Regions from separate parts of the Roseburia sp. genome, predicted to be linked through region 1. Evidence: predicted binding sites of a transcription regulator. Region 1 holds the regulator's gene; each other region holds the start of a gene.
The links. Region 1 encodes HrcA, which represses chaperone genes, less so after heat shock. Its sites were predicted from a motif close to TGTTAGCACTCNNNNNNNNNGAGTGCTAACA; they were not measured.
Positions count from the first base shown of each region.

Region 2: htpG (molecular chaperone HtpG) is a predicted target of HrcA. The motif match lies at 1,548-1,578, and genes of this name have one in related genera.
Region 3: ACDD58_RS00465 (Hsp20/alpha crystallin family protein) is a predicted target of HrcA. The motif match lies at 1,420-1,450, and genes of this name have one in related genera.

Region 1 covers NZ_JBGLEJ010000005.1:1,261,727-1,269,424, forward strand. The annotation lists gene ACDD58_RS17070 (MATE family efflux transporter) at 1-671, opposite strand, end outside; gene dnaJ (molecular chaperone DnaJ) at 694-1,872, opposite strand; gene dnaK (molecular chaperone DnaK) at 1,955-3,838, opposite strand; gene grpE (nucleotide exchange factor GrpE) at 3,874-4,509, opposite strand; gene hrcA (heat-inducible transcriptional repressor HrcA) at 4,525-5,625, opposite strand; gene ACDD58_RS17095 (acyltransferase family protein) at 5,764-6,810, opposite strand; gene ACDD58_RS17100 (YfhO family protein) at 6,835-7,698, opposite strand, start outside.
Region 2 covers NZ_JBGLEJ010000005.1:986,915-994,612, forward strand. The annotation lists gene ACDD58_RS15920 (hypothetical protein) at 1-339, opposite strand, end outside; gene ACDD58_RS15925 (stealth family protein) at 352-1,380, opposite strand; gene htpG (molecular chaperone HtpG) at 1,683-3,788, shown strand; gene hydF ([FeFe] hydrogenase H-cluster maturation GTPase HydF) at 3,910-5,118, opposite strand; gene hydG ([FeFe] hydrogenase H-cluster radical SAM maturase HydG) at 5,197-6,618, opposite strand; gene hydE ([FeFe] hydrogenase H-cluster radical SAM maturase HydE) at 6,798-7,698, opposite strand, start outside.
Region 3 covers NZ_JBGLEJ010000003.1:10,782-18,479, reverse strand. The annotation lists gene ACDD58_RS00480 (AbrB/MazE/SpoVT family DNA-binding domain-containing protein) at 1-299, shown strand, start outside; gene ACDD58_RS00475 (acyltransferase family protein) at 445-912, shown strand; gene ACDD58_RS00470 (acyltransferase family protein) at 821-1,348, shown strand; gene ACDD58_RS00465 (Hsp20/alpha crystallin family protein) at 1,602-2,048, shown strand; gene ACDD58_RS00460 (response regulator transcription factor) at 2,276-2,950, shown strand; gene ACDD58_RS00455 (sensor histidine kinase) at 2,954-4,354, shown strand; gene ACDD58_RS00450 (hypothetical protein) at 4,497-5,228, shown strand; gene ACDD58_RS00445 (glycoside hydrolase family 3 C-terminal domain-containing protein) at 5,386-7,698, shown strand, end outside.

The DNA of each region.
Region 1 (7,698 bases):
TTTACAGACAATTTCTGGCTTCGTTTCAGTAAAAACCACAGAAAATAAAGATCTGCACATATATATCCGATGACCGTTGCTATTGCAGCTCCTGCTGCCCCAAATCCAAGCAGAGAAATAAATACCGGGTCTAACACCATATTCACAACTGCACCCAATATCGTTCCTACCATAGACGACTTCGCAAAGCCTTCCGTACGGAGCAGGTTTGATGGTGTAAAGGATAAAATAATAAACGGTGCTCCGATCACAATACCCGTATAATATGCAGACGCATAACACAATGTATCTTCATCTGCTCCCAGCATATGGAGAATTGGCATGCGAAAAGCCAGCATTATGATAATCACCAGAATACCACATAAAATTGCAGCATAAAAAAAGAATACGCTCATCCTTCTTCCGTCGTCATCCTGTTTTTTCCCAAACATTCTTGAAATAACAGAGCTTCCTCCAAGTCCAAAGATATCTCCCAGTGCGATCATCAGCGTAAAAACCGGTGCTCCAAGTGATACACCCGCCACAAGATCAGTATTTCCTGTCCCTGCAATAAAATAAGTATCCACCATATTATAGATCAGCGATACCACCATGCTGAGCACTACCGGAAGTGCCATTGTAAAATAAGCCTTAGATACCGGTGCTTTTTCAAAAATTTCGTTTTCTTTCATTTTTCTGTTATCTGCCCTATTTTTAGATATCATCTAAGGATTCTTTGATCTTATCCATGAATCCCTTTTTCTTTTTCGGCTTTTCTGCTGTTCCTGCGCTCTCTGCCGACTTTTTTAAAGTATTACCTGTCGCCTCATCAAATTTACGCAGTGCCTCTTTTGCTTCTGCATTTAAAGATGTCGGAACCTGTACCACCAAAGTTACGTAATGATCACCACGCACAGCTTTATTGCGAAGAGAAGGCACACCTTTTCCTTTCAGACGTATTCTCGTATCTGTCTGAGTACCTGCTTTCACTTCGTATAAAACATCACCATCCACCGTATTAATGCGAACCTCTCCGCCTAATGCCGCCTGTGCAAAGGAAATCGGTACCGTAGAATAGATATTCATATCCTGGCGCTGGAAGATCGGATGACGAGATACTACTACCTCTACTAACAGATCTCCACGCGGTCCGCCATTGATGCCAGGTTCACCTTTTTCACGGATTCTGACACTCTGTCCATTGTCAATTCCGGCAGGAATCGATACCTGAATTTTCTTTTTACTTGAAATGTATCCTGTTCCACGGCAATCAGGACATTTATCCTTGATCATCTTTCCGGAGCCGCCACAGTCCGGACAGGTCTGTACATTTTGTACTGTCCCAAAGAAAGACTGCTGGGTAAATACCACTTTACCTTTACCACCGCATTTTGTACAGGTCTCCGGTGTTGTTCCCGGTTTTGCACCTGTACCATGGCATTTCTGGCACTCATCCTTTAAGACCATCTCGATCTCTTTCTCACAGCCAAATACAGCTTCCTCAAATGTAATGCGGACGCTGGTACGCAGATTCTGACCTTTCATCGGTCCATCATTGCCACGTCTTCTTGATCCACCGCCGAAGAAATCTCCGAAAATATCCCCAAAGATATCTCCCATATCCATACCGGAAAAATCAAATCCGCCTGCTCCACCGGCACTGCCATCAAATGCCGCATGACCAAACTGATCATACTGTTTTCTCTTCTCTGCATCACTAAGCACTGCATATGCTTCCTGTGCCTCTTTAAACTTTGCCTCCGCTTCCTTATCTCCAGGATTCATATCCGGATGATACTTTTTGGCAAGTACACGGAACGCTTTCTTGATCTCAGCATCTGTTGCCGTTTTACTCACGCCTAAGACTTCATAATAATCTCTCTTATCTGCCATAACGTTTTCCTCTCTCAAACTGCATACAGGGCTTCCGGGAAAACCCCCGGAAACCCCGTTGTATTTTTATTATTTCTGATGATTAAACTTCTTTGAAGTCTGCGTCTACGACATCATCATCTGCAGAAGATCCGCCAGCCTGTGCGTTACCGCCCATGCCGCTCATGTCAGGACCTGCACCTGCTGCTCCCTGTGCTGCCTGTGTCTGCTCATACATCTTTGCAAATACCTTCTGAGCACTCTCTGTCAGTTTTTCCTGAAGGGATTTCAGCTCTGTTACATCAGCTTCTGTCATTTCTTCCGGATTCTGATGTGCATCTAAGAATGATTTTACTGCATTCATATCAGCTTCTACTGCAGATTTATCAGCCGGATCAAGGTTTGCCCCAACCTGATCTAATGCCTGCTGTGTCTGGAATACGAAGGAATCAGCATCGTTTCTTGCATCGATTGCTTCTTTTCTCTTCTTATCCTGTGCTTCGAACTCTGCAGCTTCTTTTACTGCCTTATCGATCTCATCATCAGACATGTTAGAACCTGCTGTGATCGTAATATGCTGTTCTTTTCCAGTTCCTAAATCTTTTGCAGATACATTTACGATACCGTTTGCATCGATATCAAATGTAACTTCGATCTGCGGAACACCACGACGTGCTGGTGGGATACCATCCAGACGGAACTGTCCAAGGGATTTGTTATCTCTTGCAAACTGTCTCTCACCCTGTACAACGTTGATATCTACTGCTGTCTGGTTATCTGCTGCAGTTGAGAAGATCTGGCTCTTCTTTGTAGGAATTGTTGTATTTCTCTCGATCAGTCTTGTTGCGATACCACCCATTGTCTCGATGGAAAGTGAAAGTGGTGTTACATCAAGAAGTAAGATCTCACCTGCACCTGCATCTCCTGCAAGTTTACCACCCTGGATAGATGCACCGATGGCAACACACTCATCCGGATTCAATGTCTTACTTGGCTCTTTGCCTGTTAACTGTTTTACTTTATCCTGTACTGCCGGGATACGTGTAGAACCACCAACTAATAATACCTGACCAAGATCAGCATTAGTAAGTCCTGCATCTCTCATAGCATTCTGAACCGGGATAGCTGTCTTTTCAACGAGATCATGTGTCAACTCATCGAATTTTGCTCTTGTTAAGTTCATATCAAAGTGTTTCGGTCCCTCAGCAGTTGCTGTGATGAACGGAAGGTTGATATTTGTGGTTGTTGCAGAAGAAAGCTCTTTCTTTGCTTTCTCAGCAGCTTCTTTTAATCTCTGAAGAGCCATCTTATCAGTAGAAAGATCAACACCTTCTGCTTTCTTGAACTCATCGATCATCCACTGTGTGATTCTGTTATCAAAATCATCACCACCAAGATGTGTATCACCGTTTGTAGATAATACTTCGATAACACCATCGCCAATCTCAATGATAGAAACATCAAATGTACCACCACCAAGGTCGTATACCATGATCTTCTGCTCTTTCTCATTGTCAAGACCATAAGCTAAAGCTGCTGCTGTCGGCTCGTTGATGATACGTTTTACATCAAGACCTGCGATCTTACCTGCATCTTTGGTTGCCTGACGCTGGGCATCGTTGAAGTAAGCCGGAACTGTGATAACAGCCTCTGTTACTTTTTCTCCTAAGTATCCTTCTGCATCAGCTTTTAATTTCTGTAAGATCATTGCAGAAATCTGCTGTGGAGAATACTGTTTGTCATCAATTGCTACTTTATAATCAGTACCCATATGTCTCTTGATAGAAGATATGGTCTTTTCTGCGTTTGTAACAGCCTGACGTTTTGCAGGCTCACCTACTAATCTCTCGCCTGTTTTTGTGAATGCAACGATAGATGGTGTTGTTCTTGCACCTTCCTGATTTGCGATAACGGTAGGTTTTCCACCTTCCATAACAGCTACACAACTGTTTGTTGTACCTAAGTCAATACCAATGATTTTACTCATAATGATTTCCTCCTCATCTAATATCTATGAAATACTTAGTTTGCTACTTTTACCATACTGTGTCTTACTACAGTATCTCTGTACATATATCCCTTCTGGAGTTCTTCTGCTACTACATTTTCTCCTAAGGTTTCATCCTCCACATGCATTACTGCGTTGTGGAAATTCGGATCAAATTCTGCACCGACTGCTTCGATCGGTGTTACACCTGCTTCCTCTAATACGGTAAGCATCTGGCGGTAGATCTTATCCATTCCGACAACAAAAGCATCTTCTTTGCTTTCTTCCGGAACAGCTGCAAGACCACGCTCGAAGTTATCAATTACCGGCAGGATCTTTTCTACGATCGTTTTGGCTCCCATATCGTACATCTGTGATTTTTCCTTTTCTGTACGCTTACGGAAATTATCGAACTCTGCCATCTGTCTTTTGACTTTGTCAGTAAGCTCTTCGATCTGCTCATCCTTTTTATCTTTTTTCTTTTTGAAAAAAGATTTCTTTTTATCTGAATCTTCAGAATCCGTATCAGCATTTTCTGCTTCTTCTGTATCTGCTGTCTCAGTTGTCTCTTCCGTGGATGTCACATTTTCATCCGTCTGGGTTTCAGAAGCATTTTCCTCTGTGGAATTCTCCATTGCTTCGTCTAATACCTCTTCATTCATCTCTGACATCTATGAACCACCTTTCTATGTCTGTTCCTTATCCTTGTTTAAAATTCCATCTAAGGAATTTTTCAAGGTTTTCAGGTTATCCATTACTTTCTCATAATCCATTCGCTTCGGTCCGACAATTCCTATCGTTCCACGAACGCCTTCGCCCAATTCATAAGTTGCTGTCACAACACTGCAGTCCTTCATGGTCTGGATCGGGCTTTCATTTCCTATATAAACCTGAATCCCTGTATTATCATCATCTAACAGGTTTTCAGTTACAAGGCTCGCTAACTGCTGTTTCTCCTCAAATGTGGAGATCAGCTCACTCGCTTTCTCCGAATCACTTAACTCCGGATATTTAAAGAAGTTGGTTGTTCCGCTTGTATAAATGCGGATGTCCTCATCCTGTCCCATCGTCTCTGCCACAGTATCAAGCACATCACTGATGATGTCACTGTGAATGCCTGCCTGCTCTTTCAGCTTTGCAATGGTTCCAAGATTGATCTCCTGCAATGCAAGACCATTTAAATTCGCATTTAACAGGAAATTCAGTTTTAACATCGTCTCATTATCGATTGGTTCACTGACCGGAATAATTTTATTCTTGACCAGATTTCCTTCGGTAACGATCGTTGCTAAGATCTGTTCTTCATTCATATTGGATAACTGGATGAACTTTACTTTATTCTTATGGAACGTCGGTGCTGTTACCATCGTTGCATAATTGGTATTGTTCGCCAGTATCTTTGCCACTTGCTGCAACACCTGATCCATCTTCTCCGTGTGTTCGATGACGAAACTCTTCATCTCATCGACCTCACGTTTTTTCTCTTCCATCAGATGATCCACATAAAAGCGGTATCCTTTGTCAGAAGGAATCCTGCCGGCTGAAGTATGCGGCTGTAAAATGTATCCAAGTTCTTCCAGATCTGCCATCTCATTACGGATCGTTGCAGAGCTTAAATTCAAATCGGTATACTTGGATATCGTTCGTGATCCAACCGGTTCGCCTGTCTCTAAATAGTTGCGGATGATTGCATCAAGAATTTTCGTTTTTCGTTCGTCTAACTCGAATTCCTCGTCCATTCTCTTCTCCATCTCCATACTCTGTAACTCTCTGTAAGAATCTGGCATCTGCCTTAGTTCCCAGTTACTTTTTATATCTGTTAGCACTCGTTATTGTGGAGTGCTAACATCTATGTACTTAAAATAGCACCATCATATTCTTTTGTCAACACTAATTTTTATAATTTCTGCGGTTTTATATTTTTTTTATAATTTTACGGTTTTATTCCTTTTTCTTCCTATATATATGAGGATCAATCCGATCAGAACACTGCCACTAACAACCACCAGATAACGCACCAGATGATTTCCTGCATCCAGTCCCAGACTCTCCATGATCTTTTTATACCAGAAATATACCAGCATGTGTAAAAGAAAAATCTCAGTCGAGAGTTCACGCATAATCTTTGCCATTGCTCCCCGCTTATCGCTTACCGGACAAAAAGCGGCTGCCAGAAAAAGATTTGCCGTGACAAGAGGTGTCATTAGATACATATCATGGGATGATTCGCCGATTTTCTGAGTGACGATCCACTCTTCTAACATCATGAGTGCCAGAAAAACTATCGTATGCCATCCATAATCATTTTTTCTGATCCGGTCTGCCTTTACCCGGAACAAATATCCCATCGTCACAAACGGGAATCCAAAAAACAGGCCATTTCTTGCGGTAGCAAATACAGAAAGATACCATCTGATCTCATTTGCAGCCGGCGAAAGATCATCAAAAGCATGATGATAAGTGTTATGGCAGACTCCAGCCAGATATAATAGTACGGCAGCCACTACAATGCTTTTTACGCTCCATTGAAAGTGCGTTGCAAGAAGATACAATAACAGTACCGCCACAACCGTTGCAAGAAGATACCATAGCTGTATATAAGAACCGATCAGAAAAAATCTTCTCGCCAGTTCTGACAAATTTTCGGCAGCACTTCTTTTTTTCTCCCAGAACCGGTCAATGATCGGAATCAGATATAACAGACTCCACCATACATACATCTTTATAATATGGAAAAGATATTTTTTTACCCTGCCTTTGTCCGCTATTTTTTCTCCCATAAAATAACCGGTACATACAAAAAAGAACGGCACTGCCATCCGGCAGATTACCTGCTGAAATTCGTGTGAAAATACCGGAGCAGCCTCTTCAAATGGTGGAATGTGAATGGCAACAACTAGAAATGCTGCTGCAAATTTCAGAAAATCAAGTGCCCTGTATTCATTTTTTTCCGATAGATATATCGTAGACATCTAAAATTCCTTCCCTGTCCTGCTTTATTCCTTTTCTTTTTGTCCCTTATTTCTTCTATGCCTGAATACAGCGATCCCGATCACCGACAGGATTCCAAGACCGCTCAAAACAGCACCCGTTTTTAAATACGGTGTACAGTAATAAAATTCGATCTGATGTATTCCCTCCGGCACATCAACTGCCATATACATCGTATCCGCCTTTAAGATCTCTGTTTCCACACCATCTATGTACGCCCGCCAGCCGCTGCTGTATGGGATCGTCATACAGAGCAGTCTCTCCTGAGCGTTTTCTAATGTTCCCGAAATACGATTTGTATCCATGACAACATTTTTTAAAACATCCTGTTTTAAATTTTTCGTCCAGCCATCGATCTGTTCCATCGGCTGACAGACGATCTGCATGTCATCAAACTGATACGTTCCTTTTTCATGAAAAGTAAGGATGATCTCATCTGCTTTTTCATCACGATATCCGGCGTTGATCAGATAGTCATCCACACCACTGTAAAAATTATTCTTTCTGGTAAGGAATGTAATCATCTTTGTAATCTTTCCACAGGTCACATCAATGTGCAGACGGCTCTTCGACTGTGTTAAGGTTTTTCCTTCCTCCGAAAACCCAAGTCCCTTTAATATAAAGTATGTTTCGCTCTCCGGCATCCCCTCAAAGGAAAGTGTGACCGACGCTTTCTTTTCTGTCGCTGTAAATCCCTGGTCTGTCAGTTCCACGTTATGCATATCCGTGATCGTGTAGGAAATATCCTGATCCGTAAACTCCGGTTTTGTTTCCGTGCTGGCTAACGCAGATGGGATCTTATCATCTTCCACGACGATCCCCTGTAACAGTGCCTGCTGTTTTTTCGTCACATCCAGCTTTTCATAGAT
Region 2 (7,698 bases), 270 kb from region 1:
ATGCCCGAAAAGAGTATTCAGCTGCTCCGTATTTTTTTCCACACGAAGTCCCTGGATCGTCCCCCATTTTCCAAATGCATACAGGATCATATTGATCACATCCCGTACTGCTGCCTCATCGGTATCTTTGATCTCATCTTCTTTGATCGGCAGATCTACAATATTTTCCGCCACTTTTCTGCTGTCAAAATGAAAAAACAGGGAGCGCACTTCCCCCTGTAAAATGAGATAATTATCAAGTGCCACAAAAAGACCTGTCCAGTTTACATTTGCATGCATGGTCTTTATCAGCCGTTCAAATGTCATTTTTAATTCGCTATCTGCTTTTAATACGATCACTTTTTTCACCTCTTACTTTTCAAATGCAGATTTTTCCTTCAAGATCTGTGCAAATCCCATATGAAGTTCTTTTTTTGCCCATTCAAAATCAATCTCCTGATTGCTGTCATTCAAACAGACGCTTCCACTCTTCTGATGACCTATATCAGCCACAATCCTGCTGTTATCATTTGAGACATCATAATACCGGCAGAGTTTTCTTACATTGCCGGGAACAAAACCGCCTGTCAGTTTCTGATACTCCCTGAGCACATACTGGCTGACATCCTCTTTCTGACGAAATTTATGGCTGCACACCTCGTTTAACAACTCCGGTTCTAATTCCCACATTTTCACAAAAGTACTCTTTTTAAAAGAAGACGGCCCATGAACCGTGTAAAATCCTGTAAACAATGGGAACGCCAGTTCTAACATATTATAAATAAAATACATAAACGGATAACCGGGATGGAAATATGCTCCCGGCTGTTTTTTCATATTTTCACGTTTGTCAAAATATTTTGCCAGAAGCATGGTATTATTCAGGTAAATATATGGCATGACCTGATCTTTTGTATTTGCCACATCAGGCTGAAGAGCCAGCATATCCACCGGAAGATCATTTTTAAAATACTGTTCCGGTCTGACCTTTTTTATCAGAAACATATCATCATTAAAATATACAAAATTCTCTGCCAGACCTGGGATTCTGTGCATATTCCACTCAATGGCATGTGAATTAAATGTCGGCAGATATTTTTCCGGAATAAAATCTTTATGATTTACAATATTTAACTTCGGATGTTCTTTATTTAACCAGGATGGCAGATGCCCCCATGTAACAAAGTGTATCCTGCGCACCCATGGTGCAAAACGCTCCACACCACGAAACCAGTACCTCAGCAGATCCCAGTCTCTGTATCTCTCTTTTCTGTCATCCTGTTTCTGCGACAGATCCGGCTGCATACTGTACTCCATTTTCTGTTTCTGCCAGTCCGGATCATTGCCATCTACCCATGTGATCACAAAATCAATTTCCGGAATGTTATTGTCGCGTGTCATAATAATCTCCATTTCTGCCCAGCAAACATCTTTTTCATCTGCATGATAATTTTTACTTCTATCATGATAAAACAAATCCCGCAAAATGAAAATCCCATTTATCTGCTTAATTTATATTTTTTTAAGAAATCCTGTTTTTCCCGATTTTAAAGCATTTTCGTTGTTTTTGTTAGCACTCATTTAAAAAGAGTGCTGATTTTCTATTGACTTTTAAAATTTACGGTTATAATATTAGATTCAGGCAGCAGCGAAGCGGATCTGCTCCGCTGCATTTTATAACGATCATAAAGGAGTGTTTGAATATGGCAGAGAAACATGGAAATCTTTCAATTAACAGTGATAATCTGTTTCCGATTATCAAAAAATGGTTATATTCCGATCACGATATTTTCTTCCGTGAGCTGATCAGTAACGGCTGTGATGCTATCACGAAATTAAAAAAACTTGAGATGATGGGCGAATATACATTACCGGCAGACTACAAACCGGAAATTCACGTTGTCGTAAATCCGGAGGAAAAGACCTTAAAATTCATCGATAACGGTCTTGGTATGACTGCAGACGAAGTTGAGGAATATATCAACCAGATCGCATTTTCCGGTGCAACTGATTTTATTGAAAAATATAAGGACAAAGCAAACGACGATCAGATCATCGGTCACTTCGGACTTGGTTTTTACTCCGCATTCATGGTAGCCGATCAGGTAACGATCGATACTTTATCTTACAAAGACGGTGCAACAGCTGTTCACTGGTCCTGCGATGGCGGTACAGAATTTAATATGGCTGACGGCAATAAAGAAGGCGTCGGTACTGAGATCACCCTTTTCTTAAATGAAGATGCTGTTGAGTTCTCCAACGAGTACCGTGCAAGAGAAGTCATCGAAAAGTACTGCTCTTTCATGCCTACCCCGATCTTCCTTGAAAAAGCAAATGCCGAGACCGAATATGAGACGATCGACGCTGCTGATAAATTAGACACTGATACCGTTGTGGAGACGATCCATGAAGAAGCAAAAACAGAGGAAAAAGAAAATGAGAACGGCGAAAAAGAAGTCGTTGAAGTTTCCCCTGCAAAAGATAAATTAAAGATCGTAAAACGTCCGGTTCCACTTAACGATATAAACCCGCTCTGGGCAAAAAATCCAAACGAGTGTACGGATGAAGAATACAAGGCATTTTACCGTAAAGTATTCTTAGACTACAAGGAGCCGCTGTTCTGGATCCACTTAAATATGGATTATCCATTCAACTTAAAAGGTATCCTGTACTTCCCGAAGATCAATACGGAATATGATTCTATCGAGGGAACCATCAAACTTTACAATAATCAGGTATTTATCGCTGACAACATCAAAGAGGTCATTCCTGAGTTCTTAATGCTCTTAAAAGGTGTGATCGACTGCCCGGATCTGCCGCTTAACGTATCCAGAAGCGCATTACAGAATGATGGCTTTGTAAAGAAAATTTCCGAGTACATCACCAAGAAAGTTGCAGACAAACTGATCGGCATGTGCAAGACGGATAAAGAAAACTATGAGAAATACTGGGATGACATCAGCCCATTTATCAAATTCGGCTGCTTAAAAGATACCAAATTCTGTGACAAGATGAACGATTACATCCTGTTTAAGAATCTCGATGACAAATATCTTACTCTTCCGGAACTCTTAGTCAAAGAGGAAGAAAAGAAAGACGAAGCGAAAAAAGCTGAAGCTGAAGTATTAGACGCTGATGGCAATCCGATCAAATCCGAAAACGCTGATGCTGCAAATGAAAATGCAGAGGAAAAAGACGAGCGCAAGGTAATCTACTATGTAACTGACAAACTTCAACAGGGTCAGTACATCAAGATGTTCAAAGAGCAGAACATGGACGCTGTCATCTTAGACCACAACATTGATACTTCCTTCATTTCACAGTTGGAACAGCGCAACGAGCATTATAAATTCATGCGTATCGATGCAGATGTGACAGAATCCTTAAAGGACGAGATTTCTGCTGAGGACTTAAGGGCTGAGACAGATACCCTGACGGATGTATTCAAAAAAGCCTTAAACAATGACAAGCTGACTGTCAAAGTCGAGAAACTGAAAAATGCTGATATTGCTTCTGTCATCACTCTCTCCGAGGAAGGCAGACGTATGCAGGATATGATGAAGATGTACGCAATGAACGGCATGGGCGGTATGGACCCGAACATGTTTGCAGCAGATCAGACCCTGACGTTAAATGCAAATAACGAACTTGTAAAATACATTTTCGAGCACAAGGATTCTGAGCATGTTCCGATGTTCTGCGAACAGTTATACGATCTTGCAATGCTTTCAAACCAGCCTCTGTCTGTTGATGCAATGTCCAAATTTGTACAGCGCAGCAACCAGATCATGATGCTTTTAGCAAAATAAATATGAGTCATCCAGTTTATTAGATCAAAAAAAGCGATGCCACCGGTTAAAACCGTGCATCGCTTTTTTCATTTAATTCTAATTTTACAGGAAAACGCAATCCTGCTTTTTAATTCTATTGTTACATTGAAATCTTATCTAAAATTCCGGTCAGATGGGCGATCGTCACACCATAATTAGTCATCGGAACCTGCTGTTTTTTTGCTCGGTCGATCCGGGACAGCACATATTTACGGTTAAACATACATGCACCGCACTGGATGACCAGATCATAATCTGATAAATCCTCCGGGAAATCCGTTCCGCTTACAATATCTACCGTAAGCCCCTCCCCGGCACGTTTTTTTAACATGCGCGGGATCTTGACTCTTCCGATGTCTTCCTGCAACGGTGCATGGCTGCAGCACTCTGCAATCAGAACGTGTGATTCATTCGTCAGGGAGTCTAACATCTTCGCACCTTCCACATAATAAGGAAGATCCCCTTTATAGGCTGCAAATAAAACGGAAAATGAAGTCAGCATGCTCTCTTTGGGTTTGTGCTCATACACATAGCCAAACACCTGTGAGTCTGTAATGATCAGTTTCGGCGGTTCTTTTAAGGCTGCAAGTGCCGGCACCAGTTTGTCTGTTGTCACACTCATGACCAGACATTTTTTATCTAAAAGCTCCCGCAGCGTCTGCACCTGCGGCAGGATCAGGCGTCCTTTCGGTGCCTGAATATCCTGCGGCATAACCAGCAGGACAAGATCTTCCTCTGTGACAAGTTCTCCCGTGATCTTTCTTTCCCCGAAGTTTTCCGGTACAAGGCGGGCTAATTCTTCTCTTACCGCATCGATTCCTGCCCCGGTTTCTGCACTGATTGCAAGCGCTTTCTTTCCGGTTTTTTCTTTGATATATGAAATAAGTTCTTCTGTGTGCGGATCAATATCTGATTTTCCGACGAGGAACAAGACCGGTGTGTTTTTCTCTTTCAAAAACTGATACCACTTTAATTCTTCTGTGATATCCCATTCATTATCCGGCTGTGATACCACGATCACTGCAATATCTGCCTTTTCTGCCGCCAGTTTTGTCTTCTCCACACGACGTTCACCAAGCTCGCTTGTATCATCAAATCCTGCCGTGTCAATGATCACACAGGGACCAAGCGGGCTGATCTCCATCGGCTTATAGACCGGATCTGTCGTCGTTCCGGCAATATCCGCAACAATGGAAACTTCCTGATGTGTGAACGCATTGATAAAAGAAGATTTTCCACTGTTTGTTTTTCCAAACACACCGATATGCAGACGGTTGCTGCCCGGTGTGTCATTTAGTGTTCCTGCCATAGTACTCCTTTCGAACAGCCTGCGGGCATAATTTATCTGCCTTTGGTTTGTTCATTCCGAATATGCATCACGTTTTTCTTAGAATCTGAAATCACGTTTTCCTTCTGCAATATCATGAATATGCTCGTATGCAGTCTGTTTTACTTTCGGATTCGGAATCTTTTCGAGTTCTCTGTCGATCAGCTCCATACCAAGTTTTTTAGTCTCCTCGCTCGCATAATCCTCTAAGTATTCTTTTAACGTCATCAGCGCATTCGGGTGACAGCAGTTTAAGATCTGCATGTTTTTACAAAGTGCCATAAAACGGTCACCGGTTCTTCCCTCACGGTAACATGCCGTACAGAAACTTGGGATATAACCAAGTTTGATCAGCCAGTTTACAACCTCATCTAACGTTCTCTGGTCACTGACATCAAACTGCTCACTGGTCACTTCGTCCTCTTTTTCCGGCTCTGCATATCCTCCTACACTTGTCTTTGATGCGCCGCTGATCTGAGATACACCAAGCGGAAGTACTTTATTTCTCACTTCCTGGCTCTCTCTGGTTGAGATAATCATTCCGGTATATGGAACGGAAACACGGATCAGTGCACAGATTTTTGCAAATGTATCATCGGAAATACCGTTATCGAATGCATCCGGATCAATATCATCTGCATGTTTTACTCTTGGAACACTGATCGTATGAGGTCCCACTCCATGTACTGCCTCTAAATGCTCTGCATGCATTAAAAGTCCTGCAAACTCATAGCGGTACAGGTCAAGTCCGAATAATACACCAAGTCCCACATCATCAATGCCGCCCTCCATTGCACGGTCCATTGCTTCCGTATGATATGCATAATCATGTTTCGGTCCGGTCGGATGCAGTTTTTCATAGCTGTCTTTGTGGTAAGTCTCCTGAAACAGGATGTAAGTTCCGATTCCTGCCTCTTTTAATTTGCGGTAATTTTCTACGGTCGTTGCTGCAATGTTGACATTGACACGGCGGATCGCACCATTTTTATGTTTGATACTGTAGATGGTTTTGATACACTCTAAAATATATTCGATCGGATTGTTGACCGGATCTTCCCCAGCCTCTATCGCAAGACGTTTATGTCCCATATCCTGCAGTGCAGTAACTTCTTTTACGATATCTTCCTGTGTCAGTTTCTTTCTTGCAATGTGTTTGTTTTTCAGATGATACGGACAGTATACACAGCCGTTTACACAGTAGTTTGACAGGTAAAGCGGTGCAAATAATACGATACGGTTTCCGTAAAAGTCTTTTTTGATCTGCTCTGCAAGTTCATAAACTTCCTGGATCTTTTCCGGGATCTCACATGCTAAAAGGACAGATGCCTCCCCGTGATTTAAACCTTTTCTTAATTTTGCCTTTTCGATGATCTCATCGATCAGTGCCACATTGTCTTTGTTGGCATCTGCATAGGCAAGTGTCTCTTTGATCTCCTCGTCTGAAATAAACTCTTCTGCTTTTAATGATTTTGCGTTGTACATACATGCTTCCTTTCTTTCCGGTCAGTCTGCACCCGCTGTTACTGTTCACTCATACCGTGTGAGCAGTAACCACCCGCTTACTTTCCGGTTAGTATTTTTTATATGGTATGACAGTTTTTCTGTCACCTAAAACCGGCAATGCTATTTTAGAACTGCCAGTTCTTTATCTGTTTTCTCTGTTATGCCAAAAAATCTCCCCTGTTTACAACTACCTGATAACCAATGCTTTCCATGCGCCGCTGCATGCAGAAACGGCACTCTGCCGCCTCATCGCCGGTACAGATCTTATTGTCATATAATTTATATTTTTCACGCACGGCAACCGGAGACAAATTTGGCATGACAACATTCGCTCCTGCTAAGATTCCGAGCTCCCTGCCCTTTGGATGGATCGTTCCAAGTGCCGTGGTTGCCGGGAGCAGCACATGCGGATGGATCAGCCTTATGACCGACAGCAGCCGCAGTGTCATCTCCATCGTACCCGCCGTCTCATTGCCAAACGGCGTATCCTTCTGCGGGATAAATGGCCCGATACCGACCATCTGCGGTTTTAATCTGCGGATAAACTGCAGATCCTCCCACAAAGTATCTACGGTCTGATATGGCGAACCCACCATAAATCCACAGCCGGTCTGATATCCAATTTCTTTTAAATCTCTAAGACATCGCATCCGGTTCTGATAGGACATCTCCGCCGGGTGCAGCTTTTTATAATGTGCCTCATCTGCCGTCTCGTGGCGCAGCAGATACCGGTCTGCCCCGGCGTCAAAATATGCCTGATAACTCTCCTTTGATTTTTCACCGATGGAAAGTGTCACCGCACAGTCCGGATATTCCTCCTTGATCTTTGAAACAAGATGACAGATTTTTTCATCTGAATAAAATCCATCCTCTCCCCCCTGTAATACAAAAGTCCGGAATCCCAGTTCATATCCGTTCTTACAGCAAGAAAGGATTTCCTCCTCCGTCAGCCTGTAACGGTCTGCGTGGCAGTTACTTCTGCGGATTCCACAGTAAAGGCAGTCATTTTTGCAGTAATTGGTAAACTCGATCAGTCCGCGGATATAAATATTTTTTCCA
Region 3 (7,698 bases), on a different contig from region 1:
GTGACAGGATGGCAGAAGCATTTGGTGTGGCGTTGGAGGATATGCTGCATTATGAGGAAAAAAATAAAAGTATTCCACTTCCGCCAAAAGGGAAGCATATGTTTGGAACGGTTACAGTCGGAGCGAGAGGACAGATCGTTCTGCCAAAGAAGGCGAGAGAAGTTTTTCAGATCAAAGCGGGAGATACGATCATGGTGTTAGGTGATGAAGCACAGGGGATTGCCCTGGTCAAAGCAGATGATATGATAGATTTCGTGCAGCAGGCATTAAAAATGGCAAATCAAAAGGATAAGAACTAAGACACAAAAAAGTGAGGAAAACACTGCAGGAGGAAATGGAGATTTTTATGAGAAAACATTATCTGGATAATATCCGGTTTCTGACGATTTTTTTGTTGTGATCTTTCATGTTTATTTTTATTACAATAATATTGGAACCGAGGCGATGTTTGCCGGTTTAAAACCGTATGAAGGAGCAGTTACATTTGCGGGGATTTACCAGTATTTTGTATACCCGTGGTTTATGTTACTGCTGTTTGTAGTCGCCGGAATCAGTGCAAGATATGCACTGGAAAAGAGGACAGAAAGACAGTTTTTGAAAGAGAGGGTGGATAAGATTCTGGCGCCGTCGACACTTGGTGTTCTGGCATTTGGCTGGCTCGGTGGATATGTGATCTATCTTCACACTGCGCGTGGCAATATGCCGGAGAGTGTACCGGCTTTTGTGAGAGTCATTATCATCTTATGCTGTGGTATCGGGGCACTGTGGTTTTGCCATGTATTGTTTGTGGCAGCACTATTTCTGCTTCTGATCCGGAAAATTGCAGGAAAATGCAGCGCTGCTTATCACGTCCTACCGGAACGGCATTTATATTCCGGCATTTTTAGCCGGATATTACCTGTTTTCGAATGAAAGTGTCATGGAAAAAATAAAAAATGCAGTGCTCCTATTGGGCATTTGTGCAGCTGTAAGCGGCATATTTTATATCGTAAGATGTTATGGAATGGCATATACGGACAAAGAGGTACTGTCAAGATGGGATTTAAACCTGTATGCATTTTTTATGGTTTTGCTCGTGCTTGGTGCAGGTCCAAAATGGCTTGATTTTTCCAATAATTTTACGAATTATATGAGAAAATGCTGTTTCGGTATCTATGTATTACATATCCCGGTACTTTTAGTGATCAATTATCTTCTGGCTGGAAAGGAGCTGCCATTGACTGTAGTCTATGGTATTGAATTGGTGGGTGGATTTGTGGTTTCAATCTTATTATATGAAGTGATACGTCGGATCCCGGTGCTTAGATACTGGATTTTGGGGATTCGGAAACAACGGAATAACGTTTGAAAAGCGAGATATAATGGACTTTTTTGATAAAAATATCAGCTAAAATATGATTTCACAAAAAGTTCACAGAAAATTAGCACTCACCTCTTGACAGCGCTAATAAGTGGTGGTATAACATAGTCAGAACAAAGGAAGAGGGAACAAAAAGAGAAGATGATTCCCCAGAGTTCCTTCGTCTGAGGTTCCAAAACAAAGGTAAAAAACATGGGAGGTTCCACAGAAAGTGGACCGGTAGAAAAAGGAGAGATGACTTATGTTACTGCCTAGCATTTTTGGAGAAAACTTATTTGATGACTGGATGGATTTCTCATTCCCAGAGATTCCGGATGTTGATAAAACATTGTATGGTAAACATGCAAAGAACATGATGAAGACAGATGTAAAGGAGACCGAGAAAGGTTACGAAGTAGCCGTTGATCTTCCAGGATTTAAGAAAGACGAGATCCAGCTTGAGTTAAACGATGGTTACCTTACAATCAGCGCTGAGAAGGGTCTCGACAAGGAAGAGAAGGATAAGAAAGACAAATACATCAGACGTGAACGTTACGCCGGAAGTATGAGCCGTACCTTCTATGTAGGCGAGAGTGTTACCGAAAACGATATCCACGCAAAATACGAAAATGGTATTTTAACACTGGATGTCCCGAAGGAAGAAGCAAAGAAAGTTCCGGAAAAACGATACATATCCATTGAGGGATAACAGATGAGAGGATGCCCCCGGAGAGCGAAAGCTCTTCGGGGGCATTTTTGTGCGTAAGGAGATTTTTTACAGGTTGTATATGAGAAATGAATGTTGTATAGTATCTGCAAGAAATATCTTCTTTCGTGAATGTTATAAATGTTGGTTTCGTTACTTTTATTATATAACAATTGGATTTAAAGGGGATTATAATGACGCGGTAAAAAACAAAGGAGAAGAAAACAAACATGAGAATTTTTTTGGCGGAAGATGAACAGGATTTAAATGCCATTATTGTTCAAAAACTGACTGAGGATGGTTACAGTGTGGATCATTGTTTTGATGGCAGGACAGCAATAGATATCCTTTCCTGTACGGAGTATGATGCAGTGATTCTTGATATTATGATGCCAAAAGCAGATGGATTTACAGTGCTGCGTGCGCTGAGGGGAATGGGAAAGACAACACCGGTGCTATTTCTGACAGCAAAGGATGCTGTTTCGGACAGAGTAAAGGGATTAGACAGTGGGGCAAATGATTATCTTGTGAAGCCATTTTCGTTTGAAGAGTTGTCAGCACGTCTGCGCGCAATGATGAGGGGATCTTTCGGAGTTACTGACAATGTTTTGCATATTGCGGATCTTTCTTTGGATTGCACTTCCCACAGGGTAATGCGGGGGGAAAAAGAGATCACATTATCGGCTAAAGAATATGCCATGCTGGAATATTTCATGTACAATCAGGGGCGTGTGCTGTCTCGTGAGATGATAGAGGATCATGTCTGGAATTTTGATTACGAAGGGGGCACGAATGTAGTGGATGTTTATATCAGCTATCTTCGAAAAAAAATTGATGATGGATATGACAAAAAGCTGATTCATACAGTCCGTGGAAGAGGATATATAATGAGAGAGGAAATTTAAGATATGGGGAGATTCTCAATCCGTCTGAAAATAACAATCTGGTTTACTGCAGCATTGGTGGTAATAGTACTATTTGCATATCTGGTGATTTTTGTCGTCAGCCGTCAGATTTTGATAAAAACAATACAGGATAGTCTGGTGGAGACAGTGGAAAATAATGTGGATGAGATTGAATATTTTTCTGGGATGGATGAAATCCGTACAGATGCGGATATTGATTATTTGATTGATTACCGGAAAGGGTATCTGGAAATTGACGACGATTTTCTGAGCAAGGTAAATGAAGTCTATACAGGATTGTATGATGAAAAGTCAAGGCTTATTTATGGAGAAAATCCAATAGCTGCAAAAGTGGCAGATCTGGAATTTGTGGATTCCGAGATTCAAAAAGTAATGAAGGATGGAACGGGGTATTATATTTTTGACCGGAAACTCACAGCAGAAGGACTTAACGGATTATGGCTTCGTGGAGTGGTATCAGAGGAACAGGGAGAGCGTCAGAGCTTTGGGATTATGCGGATTGCACTGGTTCTTCTGCCGGTTCTGGTCGTAATAGCATCTGCGGGAGGATATTTTATTGCTGGACGTACATTAAATCCAATTCAGAAAATAGCTGGGACTGCAAGAAAGATTGGAGAAGAAAATGATTTGAAATGCAGGATCAATCTTGGAAAAGGGAATGATGAACTGCACCAGCTTGCGGATATATTTAATGAGATGTTTGAACGACTGGAAAGTACATTTGAAAAGGAACAACAATTTACATCTGACGTTTCACATGAACTAAGAACACCGATGGCTGTCATTTCAGCACAGTGTGAGTATACACTTGAAAAAGAAAGAAGCGTAGGGGAATATGAAGATGCCTTGCGGGTAATCAGGCGTCAGGCGCGGAAAATGACAAAACTTATTGATCATATGCTGGACTTTGCCAGACTGGAAATGAAATCAGGAAAATATGCAGAGGAAGCTGTTGATATGGAAGAACTGGTGGCATCTATTTGCTCTGATATGAAGCTGATAAGAGAAAAGGAAATTATGCTTGATTATGAGACGGAGCAGGCAGTGTTTTATGGAAATCGTGAACTTTTATCAAGAATTCTCGTTAATCTTGTCAGCAATGCCTATCGTTATGGGAAAGAGAATGGGCATATCTTTGTGAAATTAAAGAAAGAAGAAACGGAACTTGTTTTGTCTGTAACGGATGATGGGATAGGAATTGCAGAAGAAGAGCAGGAAAAGATCTTCCGGCGGTTTTATCAGACTGATGTATCGCGAGGAGGCGAGGGAAGTGGACTTGGGCTTGCCATGGTTTATGAAATTGTGAAGTTTTACAGAGGAAAAATCCAAGTGAAAAGTGAGGCAGGCAGTGGGAGTGTTTTTCAGGTAAAACTGCCGCTTTGATAAAAGCAGACATATGGAAATCAATAATGATTATAAAAAATTTGTCGTATTAATAATGTTCTAATAAATGCATGATATAATCAAAGTACAAAGCAAAACAATTAGGAATGAGAAACTCTCATGAAAAAAGGAGGATTTGTTTATGAAGAGAGCAGCAAAACAGGTTTTAATTGTACTTTTGGTTGTGATGGCGGTAATTGGTACGGGAAACATTTCAGCACAGGCAGATTATAACTGGAAACCGAAGAAGGTTTCCATAGCGCAGTCGGCAAAAAAGGTTTCTCAGGGCAAGGAGTTTGAAATCAGAGCGAAAGTAACTCCAATAGATGCTGAGGACGATTATATCCGCTGGGAAATTATTTCAGGAAAAAAATATGTAAAATTTGAGGATCGTGACCGCACAGGCGATGAAATGGATTTCATTGCCGTAAAACCAGGAAAAGCAAAAATCCGGTGTTATGTACAGGGAAAGAGTAAGAAGAAATATGGTGATACAATAACTGTAACTGTGACGAAGAAAAAGAGTGATTATTCATTGGCAAAGGTTGGAGAATCAGTCAAATATGTAGAAGCATGGGATGATTTTGATTTAGAGGTCAAAAAAGGATCCTCAATAAAGAACAGTCAGTTAAAATGGGAGATCAGTGATACAAGTATTGTCTCGTTTGCAGAAAGAAAAACAACCGGAACGGACGTTGAGTTTTATGCGGAAAAGACAGGAACAGTACGGGTAACCTGTACATGTACAAGTGGTAAGGCAAAGGGTAAAAAAGTAGTATATACCGTGAATGTTATTGCGGATGATGATGACTACGATGATGATGACTACGATGATGATGACTACGATGATGACTATTATGATGACTATGATTGAGCATGATTGAGAGCGAAAGCTCTTCGGGGGCATTTTTGACAGTTTATGCAAAAAATGCCCCCATTTGTGTAATACTCCCTCGTCATCTTTTGTTTGTGCTATGCTGAAATTACGAAAGTGAAAGATGCGCAGATCACAAATAAAGAGAGGATCAATCATGAGTTTAAAATACGAATCTATCATAAAACAGATGTCACTCGAAGAAAAAGCCCTGATGATGTCCGGCAAAAACACCTGGGAGACAGTGGATTTTGAAAAATACGGAATCCCGTCCATGGCAATGTCTGACGGACCGCACGGATTGAGAAGACAGGCGGGAGCCGGAGACCATTTGGGATTAAATGCAAGTCTCCCTGCGACCTGTTTTCCGACCGCAGCCTCGGTTGCAAACAGCTGGGATGAAACATTAGGTGAGGAGATCGGAACGGCATTAGCAGAGGAAGCCGTGACCATGGATGTCAATGTGATCTTAGGACCGGGATTAAACATCAAGAGAAGCCCGCTCTGTGGAAGAAATTTTGAATATTTTTCCGAAGATCCGTACCATGCAGGAAAAATGGCGGCAGCCTATGTAAGGGGAATCCAGAGCAAAGGAATCGCAGCCTGCCCGAAGCATTTTGCAGCAAACAGCCAGGAATTGCGCCGTATGGCAAATGATTCCGTTGTGGATGAGAGAACCTTCCGCGAGATCTATACGACCGGATTTGAGATCGCGGTAAAAGAAGGAAAAGCGAAGTCGATCATGTCTTCTTATAATGAAGTAAACGGTGTCTATGCCAATGAGAACCGCCACATGTTACAGGAAATCTTAGTCGATGAATGGGGCTTTGACGGATATGTGGTATCCGACTGGGGTGGAAGCAACGACCACGCACTCGGAGTGAAAAACGGAAGTCATCTTGAGATGCCGGGCACCGGAAAATCCGGAATGCATGATATCGTAAATGCCGTGAAAAACGGAACATTAGAGGAGAGTGTGTTAGATCAGCGCTTAGATGAACTGCTCCGTGTCATTTTTGCGACGCATCAGGCGACCGTGGATGGAAAAGGAACTACTTTCAATAAGGAAGCGCATCATAAACTTGCACGCAAAGCGGCCGAGGAGAGCATCGTCCTTTTAAAAAATGAAGAGCAGATCCTTCCATTAAAACAGGGGACAAAAGTGGCTGTGATCGGAGACTTTGCAAAGACTCCGCGATATCAGGGAGCAGGATCTTCCTTAGTGAATCCGGCAATGCCGCCGGAGTCCATATTAGAGGAGATAAAAGACAGCGGACTTACGATGACAGCCTGTGAACAGGGTTATATCAGAAACAGAAAACCAAATGCTAAACTGGTAAAGGCAGCTGTTGATGCAGCAAAAAATGCGGATGTGGTGCTGTTTTTCGGAGGTCTTGACGAGATCAGCGAATCGGAGGGACTCGACCGTGCCCATATGCATATGCCTGTGGCACAGGATGAACTGATCAATGAGCTTACCACAGTAAACAAAAATGTGATTGTAGTCCTCTCAGCGGGATCTTCCGTGGAAATGCCGTGGTATCCGTATGTCAAAGGAATTGTGCACGGTTACCTCGGCGGTCAGGCGGGAGCGTCTGCGATGCTTAATGTTCTGACCGGAAAAGTATGTCCATCCGGAAAATTGAATGAAACCTATCCGCTTCATTATGAAGATACGCCGGCATACGAATACTATCCGAGCAAAGAGAGAAGCAGCGAATACCGGGAGGGACTTTATGTAGGATACCGCTACTACACGACAGTAGGTAAAAAAGTGCGTTTCCCGTTTGGTTTCGGACTCAGTTATACCACATTTACTTACCGTGATCTGGCGGTAGATCAGGATGGTGTGACATTTAAAATTAAAAATACCGGAGATGTGACCGGAACAGAGATTGCACAGCTTTATGTCGGAAAAGAATCTGATTCCGTGTTCCGTCCGCTGCGCGAACTGAAAGGCTTCGCGCGGGTGGAACTGGCTCCGGGAGAAGAAAAAGAAATAAGGATTTTATTTGACGATAAGACATTCCGTTTTTATGATACACGGACAGACAGCTGGGAAGTGGAAACGGGAACCTATCAGATCATGATCGGAAGCAATGCGGAAGAAATGCTGCTTGAGGGATCACTTGCGGTAAATGGAACTGTCACAGAGGGTGGTTACAGCAGAGAAAGCCTGCCGGAATATTTTAATGGTGAGATCAAAAATATTTCTGATGATACATTCCGCAGACTGTATGGCAGAGAGATCCCGGATGGAAGCTGGAGCGGAGAAATCCGTATGAATGATGCAGTCTGCCAGCTTTATTATGGAAAAGGAATTTTTGGTAAACTGTTTTACGGGGTACTGCGTATTTTGTTAAAGATCAGCGAATGGCAGGGAAAACCGAATCTGAACGTATTGTTTAATTACAATATGCCGATCCGCGGCTATGCAAAAATGACAGGTGGTTTTGTCACAATGAAGATG